DNA from 4 places in the Bradyrhizobium sp. WBAH42 genome. Region 2 is predicted to be linked to each of the others. Evidence: predicted binding sites of a transcription regulator. Region 2 holds the regulator's gene; each other region holds the start of a gene.
The links. Region 2 encodes LexA, which represses DNA repair genes until DNA is damaged. Its sites were predicted from a motif close to TGTTCNNNNTGTGTTCNG; they were not measured.
Positions count from the first base shown of each region.

Region 1: the regulator LexA is predicted to act here: its motif matches at 3,748-3,765, upstream of uvrA (excinuclease ABC subunit UvrA).
Region 3: the regulator LexA is predicted to act here: its motif matches at 4,039-4,056, upstream of DCG74_RS09745 (ATP-dependent Clp protease adaptor ClpS).
Region 4: the regulator LexA is predicted to act here: its motif matches at 4,139-4,156, upstream of ruvC (crossover junction endodeoxyribonuclease RuvC).

Region 1 covers NZ_CP036533.1:5,341,443-5,348,595, reverse strand. Annotated here, with positions in the region: gene DCG74_RS25015 (HAD-IA family hydrolase) at 1-21, opposite strand, end outside; gene DCG74_RS25010 (DinB family protein) at 58-621, opposite strand; gene uvrA (excinuclease ABC subunit UvrA) at 671-3,652, opposite strand; gene DCG74_RS25000 (outer membrane protein) at 3,927-4,679, opposite strand; gene DCG74_RS24995 (outer membrane protein) at 4,905-5,600, opposite strand; gene DCG74_RS24990 (outer membrane protein) at 5,842-6,642, opposite strand; gene DCG74_RS24985 (single-stranded DNA-binding protein) at 7,082-7,153, shown strand, end outside.
Region 2 covers NZ_CP036533.1:5,460,962-5,468,114, reverse strand. Annotated here, with positions in the region: gene DCG74_RS25605 (glutamine--tRNA ligase/YqeY domain fusion protein) at 1-882, shown strand, start outside; gene DCG74_RS25600 (nuclear transport factor 2 family protein) at 892-1,278, shown strand; gene DCG74_RS25595 (DUF2171 domain-containing protein) at 1,475-1,708, shown strand; gene DCG74_RS25590 (ComEC/Rec2 family competence protein) at 1,805-4,084, shown strand; gene DCG74_RS25585 (hypothetical protein) at 4,209-4,643, opposite strand; gene lexA (transcriptional repressor LexA) at 5,019-5,720, opposite strand; gene glp (gephyrin-like molybdotransferase Glp) at 5,897-7,105, opposite strand.
Region 3 covers NZ_CP036533.1:2,082,510-2,089,662, reverse strand. Annotated here, with positions in the region: gene DCG74_RS09765 (MarR family winged helix-turn-helix transcriptional regulator) at 1-365, opposite strand, end outside; gene DCG74_RS09760 (TetR/AcrR family transcriptional regulator) at 411-1,019, opposite strand; gene DCG74_RS09755 (HlyD family secretion protein) at 1,161-2,411, shown strand; gene DCG74_RS09750 (DHA2 family efflux MFS transporter permease subunit) at 2,353-3,978, shown strand; gene DCG74_RS09745 (ATP-dependent Clp protease adaptor ClpS) at 4,088-5,809, shown strand; partial or broken gene DCG74_RS09740 (tannase/feruloyl esterase family alpha/beta hydrolase) at 5,857-6,842, opposite strand; gene DCG74_RS09735 (GntP family permease) at 6,930-7,153, opposite strand, start outside.
Region 4 covers NZ_CP036533.1:2,523,386-2,530,538, reverse strand. Annotated here, with positions in the region: gene DCG74_RS11795 (nuclear transport factor 2 family protein) at 1-265, opposite strand, end outside; gene ybgC (tol-pal system-associated acyl-CoA thioesterase) at 344-793, opposite strand; gene DCG74_RS11785 (metallophosphoesterase) at 862-1,782, opposite strand; gene ruvB (Holliday junction branch migration DNA helicase RuvB) at 1,912-2,946, opposite strand; gene ruvA (Holliday junction branch migration protein RuvA) at 2,967-3,584, opposite strand; gene ruvC (crossover junction endodeoxyribonuclease RuvC) at 3,581-4,108, opposite strand; gene DCG74_RS11765 (YebC/PmpR family DNA-binding transcriptional regulator) at 4,345-5,091, opposite strand; gene DCG74_RS11760 (methyl-accepting chemotaxis protein) at 5,312-7,060, shown strand.

The DNA of each region.
Region 1 (7,153 bases), 120 kb from region 2:
GATGGCGAGGGAATAGGGCACGTGAAAGGGATGCCGTTCGATCATCCAGTTATTGAACTAGGATTTCCACACAGTGCTTTCGGTCCAACCAAGTTCGGCGAATTCGCTGGCGCGGAGCGATGCTTCTCCCTCTGCAAAGAACTCGTCAAGCTGAGGCGGTGCGACGCTTGTTTCGGACAGCATGGCATGCGCCTGTCCGCGATGATGAATTTGATGCTGGAAGAGATGCATGAGCAGCCGGTCGCGGCGTTCGGCCTGCACGGTCGTGTCGCGGTTGATACTCACGACGGTATTGAGACTCTCGGGCGTCAGTGCATCGCAGACAGCAATCAAGCGCTCGTCGACTGCGGCTTGCGCCGGCTTGAGCGTGACGAGGGAAGGGTACGGCACCTCGTTCTCCCAGGCTGCCGGGCCCAACCAACCGCCCTCCAGCGCATCGACATAGAAGAGATCAATGACATGGATGTGGTTTAGCGTGCGCTGAAGACTTGGAAAGAACCCGGTTCGCTCGGCCTCGAACTCAACCTGAGACAGAGCAGCGCAAGCCGTGAGCAGCCGATGGTTTGCCCAGGCATTGTTATGAGCGAACGCACGAAAGGTTTGCACAAGTCCGGCAGGCACAGTTCATTCTCCCTCGGACATGTGCGTCGTCACATTCCGGACGCGCAACCTACTCCGCCGCCTCGCTCGCCGCCCGTCTCCGCTTCGGCTTTCGCGCCTTCTCCAGCACCGGGGCCAGGAATTTCCCCGTATAGCTCCGCGGCGCCTTCGCAATATCTTCCGGCGGGCCCCAGGCGACGATCTCGCCGCCGCCGTCGCCGCCTTCGGGGCCCAAGTCGATGACCCAGTCGGCGGTCTTGATGACTTCGAGATTGTGCTCGATGACGACGACCGTGTTGCCCTGCGCGACCAGCTCGTGCAGCACCTCCAGGAGCTTCTTGACGTCGTGGAAGTGCAGGCCGGTGGTGGGCTCGTCCAGGATGTAGAGCGTGCGGCCGGTGGCGCGTTTTGACAATTCCTTTGCCAGCTTGACGCGCTGCGCTTCACCGCCCGAGAGGGTCGTCGCCTGCTGGCCGACATGGATGTAATCGAGCCCGACGCGGTGCAATGTCTGAAAAGTCTCGCGCACGCGCGGCACCGCCTTGAAGAACTCGGCGGCTTCCTCGACGGTCATGTCGAGCACGTCGGCGATGCTCTTGCCCTTGAACAGCACCTCCAGCGTCTCGCGGTTGTAGCGCTTGCCCTTGCAGACGTCGCAGGTGACGTAGACGTCGGGCAGGAAGTGCATCTCGATCTTGATGACGCCGTCGCCTTGGCAGGCTTCGCAGCGGCCGCCCTTGACGTTGAAGGAGAAGCGGCCGGGCTCGTAGCCGCGCGCCTTCGCTTCCGGCAAACCGGCGAACCATTCGCGGATCGGCGTGAAGGCGCCGGTGTAGGTCGCAGGATTCGAGCGCGGGGTGCGGCCGATCGGCGACTGGTCGATGTCGATGATCTTGTCGATGTGCTCGAGGCCCTCGATGCGGTCGTGCGGGGCAGCGCCCTCGCTGGCGTTGTTGAGCTTGCGGGCGATGGCGCGGTAGAGCGTATCGATCAGCAGCGTCGACTTGCCGCCGCCGGAGACGCCGGTGACGCAGGTGAACAGGCCGAGCGGAATCTCCGCCGTGACGTTCTTGAGGTTATTGCCGCGCGCGTTCACCACCTTGATGGTGCGGCGGTGGTTCGGCGGACGCCGCTCCGGCACCTCGACCTCGAGCTCGCCGGTGAGGTACTTGCCGGTCAGCGATTTCGGGTTGCGCATGATCTCGGCGGGCGTGCCTTCGGCGACGATGTTGCCGCCATGCATGCCGGCGCCGGGGCCGATGTCGAGCACGTAGTCGGCGAGCCGAATGGCGTCCTCGTCATGCTCGACCACGACCACGGTGTTGCCGAGGTCGCGCAGCCGCTTCAGCGTATCGAGCAGGCGGGCATTATCGCGCTGATGCAGGCCGATCGAGGGCTCGTCCAGCACGTAGAGCACGCCCGTGAGCCCCGAGCCGATCTGCGAGGCCAGGCGGATGCGCTGGCTTTCGCCGCCGGACAGCGTACCGGAGGAGCGGGATAGCGTCAGATAATTGAGGCCGACGTCGAGCAGGAAGGTGAGGCGCTCGCGGATCTCCTTCAGGATGCGGCCCGCGATCTCGTTCTGCTGCGCGTTCAGCGCCTCCGGCACGGTCTCGAACCATGCGCCGGCGCCCTTCACGGACAGCTCCGAGATTTCGCCGATATGCTTGCCGCCGACCTTGACGCAGAGCGCCTCGGGCTTGAGTCGAAAGCCTTTGCAACCCTCGCAGGGCACGTCGTGGAAATATTTCGCCAGCTCCTCGCGCGCCCACTCGCTTTCGGTCTCGCGGTAGCGGCGGTTGATGTTGGTGATGACGCCCTCGAACGGCTTCTTGGTGTCGTAGGAGCGCACCCCGTCCTCGTAGGAGAACTTGATCTCGTCCTCGCCCGAGCCGTAGAGGATCGCGTTTTGCGTCTTCTTCGGCAGGTCCTTCCACTTGGTGTCGAGTGTGAATTTGTAATGCTTGCCGAGCGCGGTCAGCGTCTGCACGTAATAGGGCGATGACGATTTGGCCCAGGGCGCGATCGCGCCCTTGCGCAGCGTCAGATCCTTCTCGGGGATGACGAGGTCCTCGTCGACATGCTGCTCGACGCCGAGGCCGCCGCAGGCGGGGCAGGCGCCGTAGGGATTGTTGAAGGAGAACAGGCGCGGCTCGATCTCGGGGATGGTGAAGCCGGAGACCGGGCAGGCGAACTTTTCCGAGAACAGAATGCGCTCGGGGCCGCTCTTGTCGTGGATCTTTGCGGTCTTCTTCTTCTCTTCTGCGGGGACGGCCGCCGCGGGAGCGTCGGCGAACTCGACGACGGCGAGGCCTTCGGCGAGCTTCAACGCGGTCTCAAAGCTCTCGGCGAGGCGCTGGCCGATATCGGCGCGCACCACGATGCGGTCGACGACGACATCGATGTCGTGCGGGAACTTCTTGTCGAGGTTAGGGGCTTCCGCCAGCTCATGGAAGGTGCCGTCGATCTTGACGCGCTGAAAGCCCTTCTTGAGCCACTCGGCGAGCTCCTTCTTGTACTCGCCCTTGCGGCCGCGCACGACGGGGGCGAGCAGATAGAGGCGGGTGCCCTCGGGCAGCGCCAGCACGCGGTCGACCATCTGCGAGACGGTCTGGCTCTCGATCGGCAGGCCCGTGGCCGGCGAATAGGGCACGCCGACGCGGGCCCAAAGCAGGCGCATGTAGTCGTAGATCTCGGTGACGGTGCCGACGGTGGAGCGCGGGTTCTTCGACGTCGTCTTCTGCTCGATGGAGATCGCAGGCGAGAGGCCGTCGATCTGGTCGACGTCGGGCTTCTGCATCATCTCCAGGAACTGGCGGGCATAGGCCGACAGCGATTCGACGTAGCGGCGCTGGCCCTCGGCATAGATGGTGTCGAAGGCTAGCGAGGATTTGCCGGAGCCGGATAGCCCGGTGAACACCACCAGCTTGTCGCGGGGAATCTCGACGTCGATATTCTTGAGGTTGTGCTCGCGCGCGCCGCGGATCGTAATTGCGCGCAGGCTGGAGCCCGCGTTCTGTTGTTGGCGCTTCGCCCTGATCACTTCGTCCATCCCAGAGGTCCTCGAGGAATCCAAAGACGCGCGATCGCGCCAATGCAAAAGGCGCGCTTCGCCCGGAACCGGGATCGGCGCCGATGGGTATGGCAGCGAACGTAGGAAGAACGGCGGCGGATTTCCAGTGGGACTTGCGAATCGTCAACGGATTGTTGGCGCGCTGGCGGCATCTGGCAGCAGGAGCGCGCGGAACCGCTCGGAACAGCCCGCCCAAAGCAAAAGGCCGGCGCGAGGCCGGCCTTTCGTGACGATGTGACTTCGGCAGGGAAGATCAGTACTTCGCGACCACCGGGCCGCCGAAGGTGTAGTTGAGGCGAACGGTGCCCATGTCGACATCCTGCTTGATGCGGTCGGTCCGGTCGTTGATGCCAAGCACCGTGAAATTGACGTTGCGGCCGCCCATGAACAAGTGGTCGTATTCGATCGCAACGGACCAGTTCGGTGCGAAACCGAATTCGATGCCGGTGCCGACTGCGCCGCCCCAGCGCGTCTCGCTCGCGCTATCGAAGACCACGCCGCCGAGAAGGCCGTCATACTTGGCGTGCGTGACCGCGGCGCCGCCCTTCACGTACCAGAGCACGTTATTCCAGGCGTAGCCGACCTGGCCGGTGAACAGGCCGAGGGCATCGATTCTGGTCTGATTGACCACGGGTGCGAAAGCGGCGAGCGGGCTCGCGTTCGATCCCTTCAGGTTGGCCCAGTCGCCTTGGGCTTCAAGGCCGAACACCCAGTTAGCCGACTGCCAACGATAACCGACCTGGCCGCCGACGAGACCGCCGGTCGCGTTGTGACAGCCTTCGGACACGACCGGGATTGCCACACCGAGCACGGCATTGAGATCCCAGCAATTGCGGCTCGATGCACCGCCGCCGTTGATGCCGAGGTAGAAGCCGCTCCAGTTGTACACCGCGATCGGCGCCACCGGAGCCTTGGCGTAGGGGCGGGCCGCCAAATCGGCCGCCGAGGCCGGTGCCAACGCGCTGAGTGCGAACAAACTGGCCGAAGCCAGCAAAAGCTTCTTCATATCCATTCCCCACTTCCGTTTCTCATTCCGGTCTTCCGGAGAGCGGAAGAGCAGCGGACCTCATGACTCAAGTAACGTCATTGCTTTACACCATTGAAGCCAAAAGTTGTGTCACCCGGCCGCCACATCCGTCCGAAAACGCGAACGAACGGGGCGGCCGCAACAAATACAAAAAGGCCGGCGCGAGGCCGGCCTTTCGTAACGCGGGTGCGTCAGAGACGAAGCTTAGTACTTCGCGACGACCGGGCCACCGAAGTGATAGTTCACGCCGACCTGCACGGTGTGAAGGTTGAGCGTGCCGGTGTTCACCGGAGCGCCGATACCCGAGAAGTAGGTCTCGCCGCCCAGGCTGCGATAGAGATACTCGCCCTTGACTGACCACTGCGGCGCGAAGAATGCCTCGACGCCAGCGCCGACCGTCCAACCGGAATGCCACTTGCTGTCCGAGACGCTTGCGAAGGGCGAGCTGACGGTGATCTTGTTGTCGATCCAGGCGTAGCCGCCCGTAGCGTAGAACAGCACGTTGTTGACGGCCCAACCGATACGGCCGCGCACAGTGCCGAGCGCATCAATGCGCGAGCTCGTGGTCACGGGAACGATAGCGCCGCCAAAGAGAACAGGGGTGGTCACCGAAGCATTGACATCAGCCCACGAGCCGTCGGCTTCCACGCCGAACACGACGTTGCCGGTCTGCCAGTTATAGCCGCCGGTGCCGCCGACGAAGCCACCCTTCATCCGCGGGTCGCCGGAACCGTTCTCCCAAGCGCCGCCGCCGACGATACCGAGGTAGAAGCCGGTCCAGTTATAGACCGAGGCCACAGCCACCGGAGCCTTGGTGTAGGGGCGGGCTGCCAGATCAGCAGCCGAAGCGGGGGCCGCAAGAGCGAATACACAGGCCGAAGCCAACAAAACCTTTTTCATTTTCAACTTAATCCCAGTCCCAGTTTCTGTTGTTGCCTTCCGTCGCGGAAGGGCATCGGACTCAACGGCCCAACTGACGCCGTCTTTACACCACCAAAGCCGCAAGTTGTGTCTCCGAAAAGCCACAACAGTCGAAAAGGTGATGGTTGCTGACTCATCTACGTCCAGGCATCGTGCCGCAAAAAAGAAGGGCCGGCGCAGCGGGCCGGCCCTTGCATTCACTCACAAAATCAGAGGGATATCAGTACCTCGCGATCAGCGGGCCGCCGAAGCGATAATTCAACCGGACCAGGCCGATATCGACATCCTGGCTGATGCGATCGCTCCCGAACACGGCGCCCGCAGGCGTCGTGAAACCGATTGTGCGGTCGCCGAGGAAGATGTGGTTGTACTCGACGCCGAGCGTCCAGTTCGGAGCAAATCCGAATTCCAGGCCGGCGCCAACGGTGCCGCCCCAGCGGGTCTCGCGAGCCGACGCCAGCAGCGTGCCGGCGCCCGGCGTGCCGGCCGCGGCATAAACGTCGTACTTGTCCCCGACCACGGCGCCGCCGCCCTTCACATAGAACAAGACGTTGTTCCAGGCGTAACCGACCTGGCCGGTGATCAGGCCGAAAGCATCGATGCGCGAGCGGTTGCGGTCACCGGTGACCAAAGCGCTTCCAGGGAAGACGGTGCTGACGTTGTCGCCCGAGAAGTCAGCCCAGTTACCCTGGCCTTCGACGCCGAACACCCAACTGGCCGACTGCCAGCGATAGCCGATCTGGCCACCGACCGTGCCCCCGGTCGCGTTGTGGCATCCTTCACCGACGAAGGTACCGGGAACGCCGGTGACGACGCCGGTGGTGTCGAGGAAGTCCCAGCACTTGTGGCTCGTGCCGCCGCCGCCGTTGATGCCGATGTAGAAGCCGCTCCAGTCGTAAATCGCAGCGACCGCCGGAGCGGGAGCCTTGGTGTAGGGCCGCGCGGCAAGATCTGCCGCGCCTGCCGGAGCCGACAGCCCCAATGCCAGTACACTGATTGCGCCAAATAGAACCTTATTCATTGCAGTCTCCCCAGTTACGTCCGCTTCACGAAAGTCCCCGAAGCGGCTGATCAGGCGCGACGCCCATATGAACCAATTCCGAGGCAAAGGTAGCCTAAGGAAAGGGCAGAGTCCGTCTCCGGAATGCCACACTCGCGGCTCAACTGAGGTGGAACAACTTGATGAATGTTAAGCGGTTTTCGTCGTTCACGGGAACCCAAAAAAGTTCCATCGGAGCGCTGCTCTTTTCGTTGGCGACCGGCCGAATGTTTGCTCTACCGCTATAAAGAACAAATCTGGAACAAATCTGAGCGCGATGCTATATGTGGGGATAACCCTGGGGGTGGCAGGCTGAGCGGTGCCCGCAAGCGTATAGGGTCGCCTCGACGGGCGCAGAGAAACGCGGGCAGCGGGATTGGCCCCTTTTGAAATTCAGTGGCATTCGGAGTGGAGAGCGGCGATGGCGGGAAGCGTCAACAAGGTCATTCTAGTTGGAAATCTCGGCAAGGATCCCGAAATCCGCCGCACCCAG
Region 2 (7,153 bases):
CTGACCTACACGCTGCTGTCCAAGCGCGTGCTGACGCAGCTCGTCCGCGAGGGTCATGTCGCCGGCTGGGACGATCCGCGCATGCCGACCATGGCGGGCATGCGCCGCCGCGGCGTGCCGCCGGCCGCATTGCGCGAATTCGTCAAGCGCATCGGCGTCGCCAAGGCAAACAGCGTCGTCGATGTCGGCATGCTGGAGTTCTGCATCCGCGAGGAGCTGAACCGCACGGCGCAGCGGCGCATGGCAGTCTTGAGGCCGCTCAAGGTCGTGATCGAGAATTATCCGGAAGGACAGACCGAGGAGCTCGAGGCGATCAATCATCCGGACGACGCTAGCGCCGGCACGCGCAAGATCACGTTCGGCCGCGAGCTCTATATCGAGCAGGACGATTTCATGGAGAACCCGCCGAAGAAGTTCTTCCGCCTGTCGCCGGGCAACGAGGTGCGGCTGCGCTACGCCTATTTCGTCAAGTGCACCGGCGTGATCAAGAACGACCAGGGCGAGGTGGTGGAGCTGCGCTGCACCTATGATCCCGCGACCAAGGGCGGCAACGCGCCCGACGGCCGCAAGGTCAAGGCGACCATGCACTGGCTGCCGGCGGCGACGTCGAAGCCGGCGGAGATCCGCATCTACAACCAGCTGTTCGCCAATCCGAGCCCGGACGCTTCGAACTTCGCGGCCGATCTCAACCCGAACTCGCTCGAGATCCTCGCCGATGCGCGGGTCGAGGCGTCCGTTGCGGAGAGCAATTCGACCGAGCCGATGCAGTTCGAGCGCCAGGGCTATTTCGTCCGCGACAAGGACTCGACGCCGGGCAAGCCGGTGTTCTCGCGCACGATCGGCTTGCGCGATACGTTCGCCAAGGAAGTCGCGAAGGGCTGAGGCGAGGGCATGAGCAGCGAAGCCGACGCCATCGTTTCCGCCATCATCGCGAAATGGTGCGTCGGCTTCGCGACGCTCGATGCGACCGCGCTGTCCTCGCTCTATGCGAAGAACGCGTTCTTCTTTGGCTCGAACCCAAAACTCTATCGGGGCAGGGACGGCGTTGCCGATTATTTCAACGGCCTGCCGCGCTGGCGCAGGCCGAGCGCGACCTTCTCCGACGTGTACGCCGCGCAGGCCGGCCCTGACCTGATCAACATGGCCGCGATCATCACGTTCGATCTCGCCGGCGAGCGGGACGATCTCGTCGTCAAGATGAGCTGGGTCATCATCCGCGAGGAAGGCGACTGGAAGATCGTCAATCACCACGCCTCGTCGCAGGCGCCGCTGATTTAGCGGTCGTTCCATCAGTGTCGTCATTCCGGGGCGCGCCACTCGGCGCGAGCCCGGAATCCATACTCACGATGGTGGTTATGGATTCTCAGATGCGCAATTGCGCATCATAGCTCGCGACTTCGTCGCGCCCCGGAATGACGATTGAAACGAACGCGCGCCTGCCGCGTTGGCCGCGATCCCAACCAAGGATCCCGCCATGCAGAACATCGCAGAGCATATGGAAGTCATCGGCGCCGACGGTGTCCATGTCGGCACCGTCGACAGGGTAGAGGGCAACCGCATCAAGCTGACCAGGAAGGACAGCGGCGAGGGCAGCCACAAGGGCCACCATCATTTCATCGACAAGGGCCTCGTTGCCGATGTTGAAGGCAACAAGGTGCGGCTGTCCGCCAAGGCGGACGTCGCCGTGACGATGGAAGAGGAAAAGTAGGGCGCTCCGTCGCCCGTTCCCGATCTGTACCGCTATTCGCGCAGCCGCACGGTCCGGTAGCCTCCGCACCCGTCGCGTATCGCAAGGTGCAGGGGAATGGCGGAGCCGGGGCGGCCAGGACGCTCCCAGGGAGTTGCCGGGACGTGGCCGGTCGGCCGCGCCGCCCCGGCCGGCGGCTTTGCGCCGGCGGGGTTTGGCATCTGGCCGGCCATCGTCGAAATGCTGCGCCAGTGGGCGCGCGCCGAGGCCGGGCCAGGCCGGCTGTTGCCGTGGGTGCCCGTCGCCTTTGGCGGCGGCATTGCGCTTTATTTCGCCGCCGATCATGAGCCGGTGCTGTGGGTGGTTGCCGCGACGGCCATCGCGCTGATGCTCGGCGCGGTGTTGCTCCGGCGGAGCCGGCTGTTTGCGCCTGCGATCATGATCGCGGCGGTCGCCGCCGGATTTGCCATGGCGACCTGGAAGACGGCGCGCGTCGCCCATCCCGTGCTCGCCAAGCCGCTTTATTCGGTGTCGCTGTCGGGCTTCGTGGAAGCGCGCGACATTCGCGAGCGTACCGATCGCTTCGTGCTGCGCGTCAGCGCGATGGAGGCGCAGCGCGGCGACGTCAAGCTCGAGCGCGTCCGCCTCTCGGTGCGCAAGGGCACGGCGCCCGAAGTCGGCAGCTTCGTGCAATTGAAGGCGCGGCTGCTGCCGCCGATCTCGCCGGTGCGGCCCGGCAGCTATGATTTCTCGCGCGACATGTTCTTCCAGAGCATCGGTGCCTCCGGCTTCGTAATGGGCGCGATCACGGCGTCCAGGCCGCCGGATGCCGGCGGCCTGCGGCTGCGCTATGCCGCCTTCATGCAGGGCCTGCGCGATGCGATCGACGCGCGCATCCGCGCAACGCTCGAAGGCGACAACCGGGCGATCGCAACGGCGCTGCTCACGGGGCGGCGCGATGCGATCACCGCGCCGGTCAACGATGCCATGTTCGTCTCGGGGCTCGGCCATGTGCTGTCGATCTCCGGCTACCACATGGCGGTCGTCGCCGGCGTCGTCTTCTTCGCGGTGCGCGCGCTGCTGGCCTTGATCCCGGGGCTGGCGGCCGGCTTTGCCATCAAGAAATGGTCGGCGGCCGCTGCGCTGGTCGCGGCGGCGTTCTACCTGTTGCTGTCGGGCGCGGAAGTCGCGACGCAACGATCGTTCTTCATGACGGCAGTGGTGTTGATCGCCGTCATGGTCGATCGCCGCGCCATCACCTTCCGCACGCTGGCGGTGGCGGCGCTGATCGTGCTCGCGGTCGCGCCGGAGGCGCTGGTGCATCCGAGCTTCCAGATGTCGTTTGCGGCAACGCTCGGGCTGGTCGCGCTGGTGCAGATCGGCATGCCGAACCTGCTCGCCTCACCCGATCATTCCGCGACGGCGCGGATCGCGCTGTGGGGCGGCCGCGAGATCGCGATGCTGTTCCTGGCCTCGCTGATCGCGGGGCTCGCGACCACGCCATATGCCGCCTTCCACTTCCATCGCGTGACGCCATACGGCGTCATCGCCAATCTCGGCGCCATGCCGGTGGTGTCGGCGCTGGTGATGCCGGCCGGGCTGCTCGGACTGCTCGCAGCGCCTTTCGGGCTCGACGGCGTGTTCTGGTGGTTGATGGGAATCGGCATCGAGTGGATGGTCCTGGTCGCGCGCTGGGTGGCGGCCCTGCCGGGCGCCGTCGGCCGCATTCCGGCGTTCGGGATCGCGCCGCTGATCGCGGCGAGCCTCGGGCTCATCGTGATGGGCCTGTTGCGCACGCCCTTGCGCTGGTCCGGCGCCCTGGTGCTGCTGGCGGCGATCCTCTGGGGGCTGTCGGTGCGCCAGCCTGATGTCCTGATTGCCGGGGATGGTGCGAGCGTCGCGGTCCGGGGCGCGGATGGGCGCTTGCAAGTGATCCGCGCCAGCAAGGACAGCTTCCTGCTGAAGGAGTGGCTGGCCGCCGATGCCGATCCGCGTGATGCCGGCAACGCCTCGTTGGCGAGCAGCGCGTCATGTGACGAGTCCGGTTGCGTGGCGCCGCTCGCGGACGGACGGCTGATCGCGTTGGCGACGCGCATCGACGCGCTGGCCGATGATTGCAGCCGCGCCGCGCTGGTGGTGACGGCGCGGCCCGCGCCGCCCGACTGCGCGGCGATGGTCGTCGATCGGGCGCGTCTTGCCAGTCAGGGCGCGCTGGCTCTGACGCGAAGCGGAGAGGGTTTTTCGGTGCAGGCGGTGAGGGCGAGAGGGGCAAGCCGTCCTTGGCTGCCGGCCGGCGCCGGCGAGGGGGATTTCGACGGCAGCCTCGTGCCGAAGACGGCCGTGCCTCGCAACCGGGACGCAACGCCATCGGAGGCCGACTTGCAGGCCGACGATTGAAGATCGATGCGGGGAAAATCGGTCCGACGGGATCCCGCAGGACGCAAACCATACCATCTCGCCGGCCGCGGCCGGCGATGGCATTTGAATTTGGCCCTCGACTTTTCGGTCGGGGCCGACGGCGTCAGCCGATCGGCAGGCGCGTGATCGTGGGCCGCGTGTCGGCGACGATCTGCGGCTTGTGCTCGCGCTCGATGGCTTGCTGCGTCACCGGCAATTGCAGCACGGTCGCGCGCTGGCCTTCGACGAGCTGCGTCACCAGCACGTACTTGCCGTCCGGAAATTCGATCGCGTCATGATGGCGATCGGGAATGTGCGGGTCGATCTTGCCGAACTTGCCGACGCGGGAGTTGACGGTTCGCGTCCAGATCCAGCGGTTGTCATAGCGGACGTTATCGGCGAAAGCGAGCTCCGTTCCCGGCAGCAGACAGACCGCGACGGAGAGATCGGCTTCGGAGGCGAAGCCGCGCGTCGAGGTGCCGCGGAAGGTTGTCGTGACGATCGTCTCGCCAACTTCGGCGGGGCGCGTCGCGACGGCATGCAGGCTATAGTCACACATCGGGTGCTCCTCATACTGGGATAGCGACCCGCGTCTCTTTCGAGGCGCAGGCCTCTATCAGAGTGGAAGCCTCCAACGCTCTGCTCGGTTATGGGCAAATCTGCGGCTCGCATCCGCAGCACGCGATCACATTATCTTTCCCGGATTCGATAGGAACAAACCTCGCGTCCTTGCATTTGGCCCGCACTATCGGCGCTGTCGGCACAACTCTACCGGCGGAGCGAAATGGCCGCGTGTCCGCATGGGCGAGTGTCGCGCGGGAAGAGGCGCCGAACAGTCAGCGCAGAACCAGAAAGACCATCCAGCCGGAGCGGACAAGTATCCGCTCCAATCTTGGATCGACGATCGAAGCGCGCGTAGCGCTTACTTCCGGTATCAGTACTTCCGGTAAAGCCCGATCAGCTTGCCCTGGATCTTCACGCGGTTCGGCGGAAGAATGCGGACCTCGTAGGCGGCATTGGCGGGCTCGAGCGCGATCGAGGCGCCGCGGCGGCGGAAGCGCTTGAGCGTGGCCTCCTCGTCGTCGATCAGCGCCACCACGATGTCGCCGGTATTGGCGGTCTCGTTGCGCTGGATCAGCGCCATGTCGCCGTCGAGGATGCCGGCCTCGACCATCGAATCGCCGCGCACCTCGAGCGCGTAGTGCTCGCCGGAGCCGAGCATGTCCGGCGGGACGCTGATGGTGTGGCTGCGGGTCTGCAGCGCCTCGATCGGCGTGCCGGCCGCGATGCGGCCCATCACGGGCACCGCGACGGGGCGCTCGCCCTCATCCGCGGGCGGGCTGGAGCTCGCGCGCACCTTGCCGAGATTGCCCTCGATGACGCTCGGGGTGAAGCCGCGGCGATTGCCGGCTGCGGCCTGGAGCTCGGGCAGCTTGATCACCTCGATGGCACGGGCGCGGTTGGGCAGGCGGCGAATGAAGCCGCGCTCCTCGAGCGCAGTGATCAGGCGATGAATGCCTGACTTCGAGCGCAGGTCGAGCGCATCCTTCATCTCGTCGAAGGACGGCGGCACGCCGCTTTCCTTCAGACGTTCGCTGATGAACCGCAGAAGCTCGTATTGTTTGCGCGTCAACATCTCGACCAAAGTCCCCCGGTTGATGTCGTTCGATTCCGAGACGATGAAGTCGGCAATAAGCCGCTACATCCTCGAAACAAATCATGAACGGACACTATATGTTCGATATGTGTTCCGCAACTGCTTAATTTATGGTGAACGAGGCCGAACTCGCGGAATGCGTGCGGCCGGGCAGCTCAGACGGGCAGCCGCAGCACCTCGCAAGGTGTGCCGGCCTCGGCCTTCGGCGCGAACGGTGCGCGCACGAGAAGTACCTGTGCCGCAGAGAGATTCGCAAGCAGGGAGGAGTCCTGATGGCTGACGGGAAGGGCGACGCGCGTGCCGTCGTCGCGTACCTCCAGCCGCGCACGCAGATAATCCTCGCGCTGGTCGTTGGCGCCGAGATCGCGGCCCAGCACGGCGCGCTCGCGCTGATGATGAATCACAGAACCGCCCGACAGGGCCCGAATCAAGGGCACCATGAACAGGAAGGCGCACACGTATGACGACACGGGATTGCCGGGCAGGCCGATCACGCGCATCGCGCCGAGGCGACCATGCATCATCGGCTTGCCGGGCCGGATCGCGATCTTCCAGAACGCAATCTCGATGCCTTCGCCCTTGAGCGCCTGCTGGACCAGATCGTGGTCGCCGACCGACGCACCGCCGGTCGTGACCAGGATGTCGGCGCCGCTCTCGCGTGCGCGGCGGATGCCGGCGGACGTGGACTCCAGCGTATCGGCGGCAATTCCGAGGTCGATGGTCTCGGCGCCCTCGCTGCGGGCAAGGGCGTGCAGGGCATAGCCATTGGAATAGACGATCTGACCGGGACCAGGCGCGGTGCCCGGCATGACCAGCTCGTCGCCGGTGGCGAGAATCGCGACCCTCGGGCGGCGGATAACGGCGAGATGAGGATGATTCATTCCGGCGGCGAGGGCGAGATCGCGCTCGGTGAGACGGATTCCCTTGCGCAGCAGCACGTCGCCTTCGCGGAAGTCGATGCCCGCAGGGCGGATGTGCCGGCCACAAATTGCGGCTTCCTTGATCGTGACATGCGTGCCGTCGGCAATTGTGTCCTCCTGGATCACGACGGCATCGGCGCCGTCGGGAACGACGCCGCCGGTGAAGATCCGCACGGCTTCGCCGGGGCCGACCCTTCCCGCGAACGGCCGACCCGCCGCGACCTCACCGACGACGGTCAGCCTGGTCTCGATGGCCGCGTCGGACGCGCGCACGGCATAGCCGTCCATCGCCGACATCGCCTCCGGCGGCTGCGTACGCCGCGCCGCGACATCGTGCGCGAGCACACGATGGTGGGCCTCGTCGAGGCGAACCATCTCTTCAGCCAGCGGCTCGGCGCCGGTCAGCACCGCGGCGAGCGCGTCAGAAACCGGCATCAGGGCCACGGGCGAACTCCGCAACAAATCAGGACTCGGTCGGCAAGTTCTAGCTGA
Region 3 (7,153 bases), 3.4 Mb from region 2:
TCCGTCAGCGCCGCATTGATCTCGGCCGCGCCAGTCTTCGCCTGCGCCAGCGCGGTGCGCCCCTTCGGCGTCAACCAGATGCGAAAGGCGCGGCCATCCTCGCGGTCGGCCCGCCGCTCGACCAGCCGCGCCGCTGCGCTGCGATCGACGAGACCGGAAATCCCGGCCGGCCCGAGATCGAGTGCCGCACCCGCCTCGCCCATCAGAATGCCGTCCTGCCGGCCGAGGATGAACAACAACCCCGCCTGCGCCGGCGTCACCTCGCTCGAAGGCTGCGCGGCCATCCAGCGCTGCAAACGGCGTTGCGCGACGTTCAACAAATAGATCAGCCGATGGTGCTTCGCTGCAGCTCCATTATTTCGCATGCGAAATATCTAGCCCAACGGATCCCGATTGTCAAATCAGGGCCGTTAGGCCGACGCGGCGCGACAACCGTCGAGCAGAATTGCGGCGCATGTCTGCGCCCGCCTCTCGATCTCCTTGCGCGAGGGCAGTGCCAGGCTGGCGTAGATCGCCGCGCGCTGCGGCGCCGACACCATCATGCCTATCATCATTCCGGCGGCTTCATCGACGTTATCGAGCGCGATGCGCTTCTTCCTGACTTGATCGCGAAGCCAGCCCGCGAGCGCCGCCACGGTACGGGAGATGCCATCCCTGTAGAAATTCGCGGCAAGGTCGGGGAACGTGGCCGATTGCTGCAGTACCATACGCTGGAGTGCCACGACCTCCGGATCGAGCGCGAGATCGGCACAGGCGACAAGCACGGCAGCCAGACTCGTCTCGACGTCGGCCTGATTGTCGGCCTGAAGATTGACGTCGGAGAGCAACCGATCGAGCCGGTCCGCGCACATCGCTTCGAACAGCGCTGCCTTGCTCGGAAACAGCCGATAGAGAGTCTTGGTGGAGATGCCGGCGCCACGCGCCAGTTCTTCGGTGCTGGTTGCTGCGTAGCCATCGACTGCGAAGGCGTGCCGTGCCGCCTCGATGACGATGCGCTTCGTCTCGTCGTCGGTGCGCACTGGTGGCCGCCCACGCGGGCGGCCTTCTGATGACGATTTTGCCTGAGCCATGTTTTTAGATGATGCCTGTCATTCCATTGACAGTCCTCAAGCTAGCCCTATTTTGGAAATCGTCAAGTTTCCTAATTCAGGGAGCCGGCCATGACCGTGCATGCCAATCCATCGAAGAGCGAAACCATCGTGGCGCCAACCAGCCCGCCCGAAGGCATTCTGCCCGCCGCGCCGGTCCCCGCCCCGCGCCGAAAGCTGAACTTTCGCAAGCTGTTGCTGGCGGGAGTGGCCGTCGCCGCGCTCGCCGGCGCGAGCTGGTACGGCTACGATTACTGGACGGTCGGGCGCTTCCTGGTCTCCACCGATGACGCCTATGTGAAGGCCGACAACACCACCATCGCGCCGAAGGTCAGCGGCTATCTCGACCGCGTCCTGGTCGGCGATAACGAGCATGTGAAGGCCGGCCAGGTGCTGGCCCGGATCGACGATCGCGACTTCCGCGTCGCGCTCGATCAGGCCAGGGCCGACGTCGCCGCCGCGAACGCGACGGTGACGAGCAAGCAGGCCCAGCTCGAGGTTCAGGAGGCGGTAATCGCAGCCGCGAAAGCGACCATCGATGTCGACACGGCCGCGAAGACCTTCGCCCAGCAGGAGAACAAGCGCTACACGGATCTCGCCAGGACCGGTTATGGCAGCGTGCAGAATGCGCAGCAGGCGCAGGCGCGCGATGCCGGCGCGGACGCCGCGATCGCGCGCGACAACGCCAACCTCATCTCCGCACAGAAGCAGGTCGATCTTCTCAAGGCCGAGATCGTGCAGGCCAGGGCCGCCGCCGCCCGCGCAACCGCGGTCCAGCACCAGGCCGAGCTCAATCTCGGCTACACCACGATCGTCTCGCCGATCGACGGCGTCGTCGGCAACCGCACCTTGCGCGTCGGCCAGTATGTGCAGGCGGGCACGCAGTTGATGTCGATCGTGCCGGCCACGGGCACCTATGTCGTCGCCAATTTCAAGGAGACCCAGCTCACGCATGTCCGCGCCGGTCAGAGCGTCGAGATCGAGATCGACACCTTCCCGGGCCAAGTCGTGCATGGTCACGTCGATTCCATCGCGCCGGCCAGCGGCCAGGAGTTCGCGCTGCTGCCGCCCGACAACGCCACCGGCAATTTCACCAAGATCGTGCAGCGCATTCCCGTGAAGATCGCGCTGGACGCCGGGACCGCGCCGCCAATCGCGCTGCGGCCCGGCATGTCCGTGATCCCGACGATCGCAACGCGTTCAGCGCCGGCCGCTCAGACGGCAGCGACGCCCAAAGCAAAACCTGTTTCCGGAGGGTCGTGCCATGTCAAACAGCCTCTCAATATCGACGCCAGCACAAGCAATTCCGGCCGCGACGCCTGAGCGCGTCGCCGCCGACCCCAATCGGGCCAGCGCCACGATCTGGATCGCCGTGTTCGCGGCGATGATCGGCGCCTTCATGGCGATCCTGAACATCCAGATCACCAACGCCTCGCTGCTCAACATCGAGGGCGGCATCGGTACCGGCGCCGACAACGGATCCTGGATCTCGACGTCCTATCTGATCGGCGAGATCATCGTCATCCCGCTGACCGACTATCTGTCGCGGGTATTCTCGTTCCGCAACATCATCCTGAGCTTCGCGAGCCTGTTCGCGGCCTTCTCGGTCGCTTGCGCTTTCACCCATGATCTGCCGTCGATGATCGCGATGCGCGGCCTGCAGGGTTTCTTCGGCGGCGTGCTGATCCCGATGGCGTTCACGCTGGTCTTCACCAAGCTGCCGAAGGGCCAGCAGCCGATCGGCCTTGCCATGTTCTCGCTCGCCGTGACCTTCGCACCGGCGATCGGGCCGACCATCGGCGGCTATCTCACCGAGAATTACGGCTGGCAGACCATTTTCTTCGTCAACGTGCTGCCCACGGCGGTGATGGTGACCACGCTGTTCTTCACGCTGGAGCGCCAACCGCTGAACCTCGCTTTGCTGCGCGAAGGCGACTGGTTCGGCATCGCGACCATGGCGATCGGCCTCGCTTCGCTGCAAGCCGTGCTGGAAGAAGGCAACAAGGACGACTGGTTCGGCTCTCCCTTCATCGTGCGGCTCGCGGTCATCGCCGTGATCAGCCTGTCGCTGTTCATCGCCAACGAGCTGATGGTGGAGAAGCCGCTGCTGCGCCTGCGCCTGTTGACGCAGTGGAATTTCGGCATCGGCACCATCGCGGCGGTGTTCCTCGGCTTCGCACTGTTCGGCTCGGTCTATCTCCTGCCCGCCTATCTCGGCCAAGTGCAGGGCTACAATGCCGAGCAGATCGGCAACGTGCTGGCCTGGACCGGGCTGCCGCAGCTTCTGCTGATTCCGCTGGTGCCGAAGCTGATGCAGCGTTTCGACGGCCGCTATGTCGCGACCGTGGGCCTGCTGCTGTTCGCCGCGAGCTCCTTCATGAACATCCAGATGTCGCTCGATTATTCTGGCGATCAGTTCCTGATGCCCAACATCGTGCGTGCGGTCGGCCAGGCGCTGACGCTCGCGCCGCTCTCGGCACTCAGCCTCGGCAGCGTCGCGGCGCAGGATGCGGCGGCTGCCTCCGGCATCTCCAACATGATGCGCAACCTCGGCGGCGCCATCGGCACCGCGGTGCTCGCCACCATCGTCACCAAGCGCGAGCAGTTCCACTCCAACATCATCGGCCATTCGGTCACGCTCGGCCGCGAGGAGGTCCGCGCCCGCATCGCGCAGATGACGGACTATTTCATGGCCCACGGCGTCCCCGACCCCAACGCCGCACGCGAGCAGGCCATCATCGCGCTCGGCAAGACCGTGAAGCGCCAGGCGCTGGTGATGGGCTATTCCGACACCTTTGCCGTGATCGGCGTGGTGCTGGTCCTCGCCGCGATCGCGGTGCTGCTGACGCGAAGGGTGAAGGCGCCGGGTGGCGGAGGTGGCGCGCATTAGAGCTCGAAAACGAACGACCAAATCGACGCGGCCGTCACGCTTGACGGCCGCGTCCTTTTATGTTCCCTATTTGTTCATATCAATTATAGGTTGCTCAAGGGGACACTTCATGAGCGATACTCAGGTCGAGGCCGTGCCGGCTCAGCTCGTGCTGCATGCTGACGAAGATACTCCGCGTGAATTCATCGTTGACCTGTTGCGTCGCGTCTTCGGCAAGTCGAAAAGTGAAGCCGTCTCCGTGATTGCCGACATGGAGAGGCATGGCGCGGCAGCCTGCGGTCCCTACCCACCACCGGTCGCAGGAGCCCTGCTGGAATCTGCAAGGCGTCGTGTCGCTGCCGCCGGCCACCCACTCCTGATCACAAGCGAAACGGCGAAGCCCTGCTGCGAGCTTTGCGGCCGACCGATCGCGCAGTCGGAAGCACAATTGGTGGACCGCACGGTGTGGCTGTGCGCCGATTGCGTACTCGCAGCAGCAAGCGCATCGCGGGACCTCCCCTCGGAGGAGTTCAATTACACGTTCGGTGTCTTGAATTGGCACTTCGCCGATGTGCCGCGGAGTCAGCTGGTGACCACGGTACGCCAATTTCCTGGCCACATGCGGGCAGACGTCCAGGCCGCCATCGACCGATTATTTGCGTCTCCGGTCCGGCTATTCGGTATCGCCGAGGACCGCCGCTACGAGACGCTATCCATGTCGAGATTGATGCAGAACGACGGTTTCGCGGCGACGATCGCACCGCTTCAGTACAACGACGTCGATATCGGCGAACCGACACCAGCCAAGTGCCTCGACAATGGTCTTTGGCTTTGCGCAACCGCTGGTCTCCGCTACGCGGTGCTTCTGGCCATTCATCGTGAATACAGCCGCGAGGTCGGCGTGCGGATCGAAATCATGGCGCCGGCCGGGGCCGCAGGCTCAGCGCTTGTCCAGCAGTGCTTCAGCGCGCTGGAGGACGCCGTTCAGGCCGCGCGCACCTACCGTGGCAAGATTCTCTCTCTCGATGCCGATTCCGACTACCGTGGGCGCTCGCGCGGGATCACAGTGCACCGGCTTCCTTCCGTCAGTCGTGACGAGGTGATCCTGCCTGAACAGACGTTACGGCTACTTGATCGTAACGTCCTGAACTTCGTGGGCACGCGGGACGTGCTGCGCCGCCTCGGACAGTCGACCCGGAAGGGTATCTTACTCTACGGCCCACCCGGCACGGGCAAGACTCACACCATCCGCTATCTCGCGGCCCATCTGCCCGGTCATACGACGCTGATCATCACAGCGGAGCAAATCGGCCTGCTCGGCGCCTATATGAATCTCGCTCGCCTCCTGCAACCGGCCATGGTTGTGATCGAAGACGTCGATCTCATCGCGCGGCAGCGCGAGAACATGAGCGGCTGCGAAGAACCGCTGCTCAACCGATTACTTAACGAGATGGATGGCTTGAAGCAGGACGCTGACATCCTGTTCGTGCTGACAACAAATCGGCCTCAGCAACTCGAAGGCGCCCTAGCGGGCCGCCCCGGTCGCATAGATCAGGCCATCGAAGTGCCGCTTCCCGACGAGACCGGCCGCAACAAACTGGTCCGGCTCTATGGCAAGGGACTGCCACTCGACGACGCCGTCGTCGCCGAAGCCGCCAGGCGCAGCGAAGGCACGAGTTGCGCATTCATCAAGGAATTGATGCGGCGCCTGGCACAAGCGAGCCTCGCGCGCGATGGCGGCAATTCCGTCATTTCCGCCGATATCGACGAAGCCCTCGATGACATGCTGTTCTCCGGCGGCCGGCTCAATGCGCGACTGCTCGGCGGCGCGCAGGCGATGGCGGCGGGATGAGCGGAGCATGTCTCCCTCTCCGCGTCTTCGCGGGGAGAGGTGAAGGGTCACTGCGCGCAGAAATAGCTCGACGCCTCCGTCACCGGTCCCGACTTGTAGTGCGGCCAAGCCGGCCAGCGGCACAGTGGCAGCGCGCGGACGACAGGGAACGCGGGGGCTTCGACCTTCTGCTCGGTCACTTCGAGATCGCCCGGCGCCTTGTCCTTCTCGACCTTGTAGGTGGTGACGTCGAGCTTGGGATCGCGCGCGAACACATATTGGATGCCGCCCGCACCATAAATCCAGGCGATGCCGTTGTTGGGCGCGGGCGGCTGCGCGGGCGGCGCGGTGCCGAGCCACCACGCGGTCCAACCGCCGGTCGGGCCGGCCGCCGGCGTGTCCTCGCCGGAGACGCCCCAGCCCGGATAATCGTCGAGGCCGTTGGCGAGCACGAACGGAAATTTGTAAGGCGCGTGCAGCGTGTTGACCGCCTTGGCCGCGTCGCGCACCTTCCTGTAGGCGCGATGGGCACAATTCTCGAAGGCTTCGTCGTTCAATGCGAACAGCTGCGGCAGCTCGCCCGGCTTTGTCTCGTGACCCGAATCGGTGCCGTATGTCACAAAACCGCGCGCGAGCGGCGACGGCTTGTCGAACGGATAGGCCGGCGGCAGCGCGAGGCCGGTGATCAGCACGCCGTTGAAGCCGCCGCCGCCATATTGCACTGAGCGCCCGTTCCATTCGATCGGCAGATTACCTGGAATTTGATCGGCGGGGCCTTGGGATCGACAGCGTCGATATGGCCGAGCACCTTGCAGAAGCCGGGATTGGCGGGCGTGATCTGCCCCGATGGCGTCGGGCCGCGCTCGGCAACAGCAAGAGGCGAAGGCGACTGAAACGTCGCGACATCGATCTTCACGGCATTAGTGCCGCCGACCAGCCCCTTGCAGACCGTCTCGGCATCCTCCGCCAGCGTCAGCGCCGACGCGCTGTGTCCGCTCAACGCAGCCACGGTCCCCACGAGCAACGCACATTGCTTCGCCCTGTTTCGCCTCATCGTTTCCAACCGGCTTCTTCTGTTGCGCTCGAAAGTTGGCTGCATGCAACCTTCGCCCGTCCGTCAATCGCTGACGCCGGCTTTCCGTCAGAACGACCCCAGCGCACTGCCCAGAGCAATCACGGCCACCAGCGCCAGGAGCGAGGTCACGATGCCCACCATGACGATGTCGAAATAGCTGTCGCGGTGAGTCAGGCCGCAGATCGCGAGCAGGCTGACCACCGCACCATTGTGCGGCAGGATGTCCAGCGTTCCCGCGCCGATCACCGCCACGCGATGCATCAACGCAAGGTCGATGCCGTTGCGAGCGG
Region 4 (7,153 bases), 2.9 Mb from region 2:
GGAAGCGCACCGCGATGCGGTTCTCGTCGAAGGCCCAGAGGTCCTTGATCAGGCGGTAGTCCTGCTCCTTCTCCCATTTGCGGGTGAGGAAGGCGACGATGGCCTCGCGGCCCTGAAACACTTCCGAACGGTTACGCCAGCGGCTGTCCTCAGTATAGGCGAGCGAGACCCGCACCGGATCGCGTGAATTCCAGGCGTCCTCGGCCATGCGGGCCTTTTGCGCGGCGGTCTCGCGGGTGAAGGGTGGAAACGGCGGGCGCGACATGATGGCCTCATCGGTTGATCGGACCGCGAATGTATCGTCGCAATCGGCAGAGTCGATAGGCCATCGCCGATCGAGCGATCACGAAACCAGATCGGCCTTCATCAGCTGGCGGATCGACTTCGGAATCGGCTGGGCGCGGCCGCCGCTGATGAAGGCAACGCGGACCTCGGCTTTCACCAGCACATCGTCGCCGCGTCGCACCTCCTGCGCCAGCATGATGGACGCCCCCTTCACAGCAACCGGCCAGGTCACGACATCGAGCACGTCGTCCATTCGCGCGGGCTTCAAGAAGTCCAGATGCATCGAGCGCACCACGAAGGCAAAGCCCGTGCCTTCCGTCTCGGTCTGCTCGAACAGCGCCTGCTGCTCGGCGCCCATCAGCCTGAGATGATTGGTGCGTCCGCGCTCCATGTAGCGCAGGTAATTGGCGTGATAGACGATGCCGGAAAAATCCGTGTCTTCGTAGTAGACGCGGACCTGCATGTGGTGGCGGCCGTCGCGGATCTCGCCGTCGAGATGAGCTGTCACGTCGCGAGCCTCTTCGCTTGTCGGTAACCGGCTCGTTTTGCGCAAAAACGGCCGGAGGCGCAAGCGTGTTAGGACACAACCAGCCCTGACCGTCCCAGCGTCACCTCGACGATCTCGGGCGGCACGCCGAACCGGAGCGGCATGATGCTGCAACCAAGGCCGCCCGAGACGATGAGGTCGCATTTCAGGCGGAAGTGGCCATAGGCGAGCCGCAGGCCGTTCTTGGGCGAAACCGCAGGCGACCAGCCGAGCAGGCGGACCTGGCCGCCATGGGTATGGCCGGACAGTTGCAGCGCGACGCGCGCGGGTACCAGCGGCGCGATGTTGGGCTCGTGCGCGAGCAGGATGACCGGCGCATCGTCGGTGATCTTCGCCAGCGTGGCGCCGAGATCGTCGGCGCCGAGCCTGTGTACGCGGCCAAAGCGCCTGGCTGGATAATAGGCCAATTGGTCGCCGAGCCCCGCGAGCCAGAACGGACGGCCATTCTTGGTCAAGCGCACGACGTCGTTCTCGTAGACGGGGATGCCGGCCGCCTCCAGCGCACGATGCGCGATGGTCGGCCCGTGCCCTGCCTGCTGCACGGTCCTGTCGTCCCAATAGTCGTGATTGCCCATGACGGCATGGACGCCGAGAGGCGCCTTCAGGCGCGCCAGCACCCTCGCCCATTCGCTCGACGGAATGAAGCGCGTGACGTGGTGAAGGCCGGCGACATAGTCGCCGAGCAGCACGATGAGATCGGCGTTGAGCGCATTGGTCCGGTCGACGATGCCCTCGATACGCTCCAGCGACATCCAGGGATCGCAGGCATGGATGTCGGCGATGGCCGCAATCTTCAGCGGAAAATCCGCCGGCCACTGCCGCGGCGTGGGATGATAGCGCGTGACGCGCAGCCGCAGCACCGGCTCGACGCCGACGCCATAGGCTGCAGTCGAGACGCCGAGGGCGGACAGGCCGCCGATGGAACGAATGAGATGACGGCGCGTGATCATGGAAGCCCGATGATGATGCGACGTCTTGATGATATCCGATTGGAGCGGAATTGGGGTGCGTTCGTGCAGATCGTTTGCACGAGATTAACGGAAATTCATCAAAGCCGGAACGGCGCGCGGTTCAGCAGATCACTCGTCGCTGTCATCCGTGCCGAACAGACCGAACTGCGCCGCCGCATCGCGCGAGGGTTCGGCGATGCCGAGATGACGGAAGGCGTGCGAGGTCAGCAGGCGGCCGCGCGGGGTGCGCTGCAGATAGCCGCACTGGATCAGATAAGGCTCGATGATGTCCTCGATGGCATCGCGCGGCTCCGACAAGGCCGCGGCCATGGTTTCGACGCCGACCGGGCCGCCGCCATAGTTGAGCGCGATGGTCGTGAGATAGCGGCGATCCATGGCGTCCAAGCCGGCGGCATCGACCTCGAGCGCGCTCAGCGCGTGGTCGGCGATCTTGCGGTCGATCTTGTCGGCATCGGCCGCGGAGGCGAAGTCGCGCACACGGCGGAGCAGGCGGCCAGCGATGCGCGGTGTGCCGCGGGCGCGGCGCGCGATCTCGTTGGCGCCGTCCACGCTCATGCCGACGTTGAGCACGCGTGCGCCGCGGCTGACGATGCTCTCCAATTCCTCGATCGTATAGAAATTCAGCCGCACCGGAATGCCGAAGCGGTCGCGCAAGGGATTGGTGAGAAGGCCGGCGCGCGTGGTGGCGCCGACCAGGGTGAATTTCGACAGCTCGATCTTCACCGATCGCGCTGCCGGGCCCTCGCCGATGATGAGGTCGAGCTGAAAGTCCTCCATCGCGGGATAGAGCACCTCTTCCACCGCCGGGCTGAGGCGATGGATCTCGTCGATGAAGAGCACGTCGCGCTCTTCGAGATTGGTGAGGAGCGCGGCGAGGTCGCCGGCCTTGGCGATCACCGGTCCCGATGTGGCGCGAAAGCCGACGCCGAGCTCTTTCGCCACGATCTGCGCCAGCGTGGTCTTGCCGAGGCCGGGGGGACCGACGAACAGCACGTGATCCAGCGCCTCGCCGCGCTTGCGCGCGGCCTCGATGAAGATCGAGAGATTCTTGCGCGCCTGCTGCTGGCCGACGAAATCGGACAGCGATTGCGGCCGCAGCGCGGTGTCGCCGACATCGTCGCTGCGGCGCTCGGGCGAGACCATGCGGTTGGCTTTGGGGTCGCTCACTTCGCGAGCTCCTTCAGCCCGAGCCGGATCAGCTGCGCCGTCTCGGCGCCCTCACCCGCACTGCGCGAGGCCGAGGCAATCGCCGCGGCGGCTTGCGGCTGGCCATAGCCGAGATTGATCAGGGCGGAGATCGCATCCGCGACGGGGCGCGGCGCGCGCTGGTCGTCGACGGCACCGGCGAGATGCACGACGGCGGGATCGACATTGGCGAAGGCCGGCGCCTTGTCCTTCAATTCGGTGACGATGCGCTCGGCGACCTTGGGGCCGACGCCGGGCGTGCGCGCCACCGCGGCCTTGTCGCGCAGCGCGATGACGTTGGCGAGATCGGCCGGCGACAGCGTGCCGAGCACGGCGAGCGCGACCTTGGCACCGACACCCTGCACGGTCTGCAGCAGGCGAAACCATTCGCGCTCCTGATCGGTACGGAAGCCGAACAGCTTTATCTGGTCCTCGCGGACATAGGTCTCGATCGACAGCACCGCCGCTTCGCCCGGCGAAGGCAGATGCTGCAAAGTGCGCGACGAGCAATGCACCTGATAGCCGACGCCGCCGACGTCGAGGATGACGAAGTCCTCGCCGTAAGAATCGATCAGCCCCTTCAGCTTGCCGATCATATCCCCACCACCTTCAGCCGCAGCGCGGTGCTCTGGCGGTGATGGGCGTGGGTGATGGCGATGGCGAGCGCGTCGGCGGCGTCCGCGGACGGCGGCTCGGCCTTCGGCAGCAGGATCTTCAGCATCATCGCGATCTGTTGCTTGTCGGCGTGGCCGGCGCCGACCACGGTCTTCTTGATCTGGTTCGGCGCGTATTCGGCGACAGAAATGCCGAACATTGCGGGCGCAAGCATGGCGACGCCGCGGGCCTGGCCGAGCTTCAGCGTAGCAACGCCGTCCTTGTTGACAAAAGTCTGCTCGACCGCGGCTTCCATCGGCTGGTGGCTGGAGAGGACGGAAGCAAGCCCCTCATGGATCGCGAGCAGCCGGCTCGCCAGCGGCAGATCGTCCGGCGGTTCCACCGAGCCGCAGGCGACGTAAATCAGGCGATTGCCCTCGGCCTCGATCACGCCCCAGCCGGTGCGGCGCAGGCCGGGGTCGATGCCGATGATGCGAACGGGGCCGCGAATCGGGAGCGCAGTCATGGGCCAGTGATAGCGGCTGGCCGCGGGATGCGAAACAGAAACAGAACGGAAGTAACAGGGGAAAGGCGGTCTCGTGCCCCGGGCGCGACGCAGCGCGAAGCGGTGCGCCGCTGAACCGGGGCCCATTTCGCGACGGATGCTGAGAGAACCATGGGTCCCGGCTCTGCGCAGCAGCGTACCGGACGATGCTGCGCAGAGCCGGGACGCTGCTGCGCGTCCGGGACACGACAGCGGCGTCAGCCGCCCATCTTCGCAACAAGTGCGTCCGACACCTCGAAATTGGCGTAGACGTTCTGGACGTCGTCGTGCTCGTGGAGCAGGTCCATCAGCTTCAAGAGCTTCTCGCCGGTCTCGTCGTCGACCGCAACCGTGTTCTGCGGCTTCCAGATCAGCGCGGCCTTGCGCGGCTCGCCGAACTTGGCTTCCAGCGCCTTGGCAACATCGCGATAGCCTTCGGTCGAGGCGTAGATCTCGTGGCCGCCCTCGCCGGAAACGACGTCGTCTGCGCCGGCCTCGATCGCAGCGTCCAGCACCGCATCGTCGGATGCGACGCTGCGGTCGTATTCGATGACGCCGGTGCGGTCGAACATGAACGAGACCGAGCCGGTTTCGCCGAGATTGCCGCCGGACTTGGTGAAGAAGGAGCGGATGTCGGAGGCGGCGCGGTTGCGGTTGTCGGTCAGCGCCTCGACGATGACGGCGACGCCGCCCGGGCCATAGCCCTCGTAGCGGATCTCGTCATAGTTCTCGCCATCGCTGCCGAGCGCCTTCTTGATGGCGCGCTCGATATTGTCCTTCGGCATGTTCTCCTGGCGCGCCGCGATCACGGCGGCGCGCAGGCGCGGGTTCATGGCAGGGTCGGGCGTGCCCAGCTTGGCGGCGACGGTGATTTCCCGCGCCAGCTTGCCGAACAGCTTCGACTTCTGGGCATCCTGCCGCCCCTTGCGGTGCATGATGTTCTTGAATTGGGAATGTCCGGCCATGCTTGGTCTCGTGAGGGAAGCGTGCGTCAAGGTGAGTGCGGGAAGCGCGGCCTTATAGGCCGCCCACCCACCGGAATCAAAGGGCTCGGCTGCTCCTAAGGTAGCCCCTGTAAAGGTAGCCGCCGTAATGGCGCCTGCCTAGACGTCGGGCACCGTTAACCCTGATTTCATTCCGACTTGCGAAAATAGCGCCCGACCGTTCCCCGACAAGAGAGAGCTGATGGCGTTCGGACTATTTCGGAAGCGTCTGCCGGACACGGCCGCGCCTGCGGCAGCCCCGGAGGCTGCGCAGCCGGCGGCCCCTGCCGCACCCGCCCCGACCGCCGAAAGTGATTCGGCCCGGGAAATCCTGGAATTGCTGGAACTCGAGCTCGGCGCCATGATCCGCCAGCTCGAGCGCGCCGCCAATTCCGTCGCCGGCGGAGCCGATGCAACCGCCGCGACGCTCGCCGCCATTCGCGACCGCACCGACGCCCTGACCGGCCGGACCAACGCGGCGCAATCGACCGCCTCTACCTTCGCCCATGCCGCCGACAAGTTCACCCAATCCGCGCAAGGCATCGGCGCGCAGGTCCGCGAGGCCGGCAAGCTCGCCGACGAGGCCAGCGCCGCCGCGCAGGAAGCCCGCGCCAATGTCGACCGCCTGCGCGAATCCTCCGCCGCCATCGGCAACGTCGTCAACCTGATCGCGCAGATCGCGCGGCAAACCACGCTGCTCGCGCTCAACTCGACCATCGAGGCCGCGCGCGCGGGCGCCGCGGGAAAAGGCTTTGCCGTCGTCGCCACCGAGGTCAAGGCGCTCGCGGTGCAGACCCAGAGCGCGACGGAGGAGATCACAAAGAAGATCGACGCGCTGCAGCGCGACGCCGCCGGCTCGGCGGATGCGGTGCACCGCATCTCGCAGGCGATCGAGGCGATCCGCCCGGTGTTCGACACCGTCAACGGCGCGGTCGCCGAGCAGAACGCCACCACCAGCGAAGTCTCCGGCAATGCCGCCAGCGCCTCCGAGTTCATCATCTCGGTCGGCGAGAGCGCGGCCGAGATCGACGCGGCGACCAAGGCTGCCGAGACCCATGGCGAGAGCGTCGCCAGCGCCGGCAAGGCCGTCACCACCTTCGCCCAGAAGCTGAAATCGCGCTGCGCCGTGCTGCTGCGCCAGAGCGAGCACGACGACCGCCGCAAGACCGAGCGGCTGCCCTGCCATCTCAGATTCGAGACGGCGCGCGGCGTGATGCCGGTCTATGAAATTGCAATGGAGGGCGTGCTGATCGGCGGCGCGGACGCAAGCCGGCTCGCGACGCAAGCCACGGTCGAAGGCAGCCTAGAGGACATCGGCGCCTGCCGCCTGCGCGTGGTCGAGCAATCCAAGGCCGGCGCCCGCGCGCAATTCGTCGGCGCCACCGCCGCGCTCAACGAGAAGATCGAGGACAAGCTCTGGTCGATCCATGAGGAGAACACCGAGCTCGTCACCCGTGCCATGGAAGCAGGCAATGCGCTGACGAAGATATTCGAGCAGGCGGTTGCGCGCGGCGAGGTCGGAATCGAGGACCTCTTCGACACCGACTACGTGGAGATTGCCGGCACCAACCCGCAGCAATACCGCACCAAATATCTCGACTGGGCCGACCGCGCCCTGCCGCCGTTCCAGGAAGCCTTTCTGGCGAGGGAGTCGCGGATGGCGTTCTGCGCCATGGTCGACCGCAACGGCTTTTTGCCGGTGCACAACAAGATCTATTCGCATCCGCAGCGGCCGGGCGACGTCGCCTGGAACACGGCCAACAGCCGCAACCGGCGCATCTTCAACGATCCGGCGGGGTTAGCTGCCGCACGCAACCTGCGATCGTACCTGGTCCAGAGCTATGCGCGCGACATGGGCAACGGCAACACGGTGATGATGCGCGAGATCGACGTGCCGATCCGCGTGCAGGGCCGGCACTGGGGCGGCTTCCGCACGGCCTACAAGCTATAACACCCCGCGCCTGCACTCCTGGGCAAGACGCCGGGCGCGAATCATCCTCTAAGGTCGGAGCTAGGAATCGGAATGCCGCCAAGGAGCCGATCA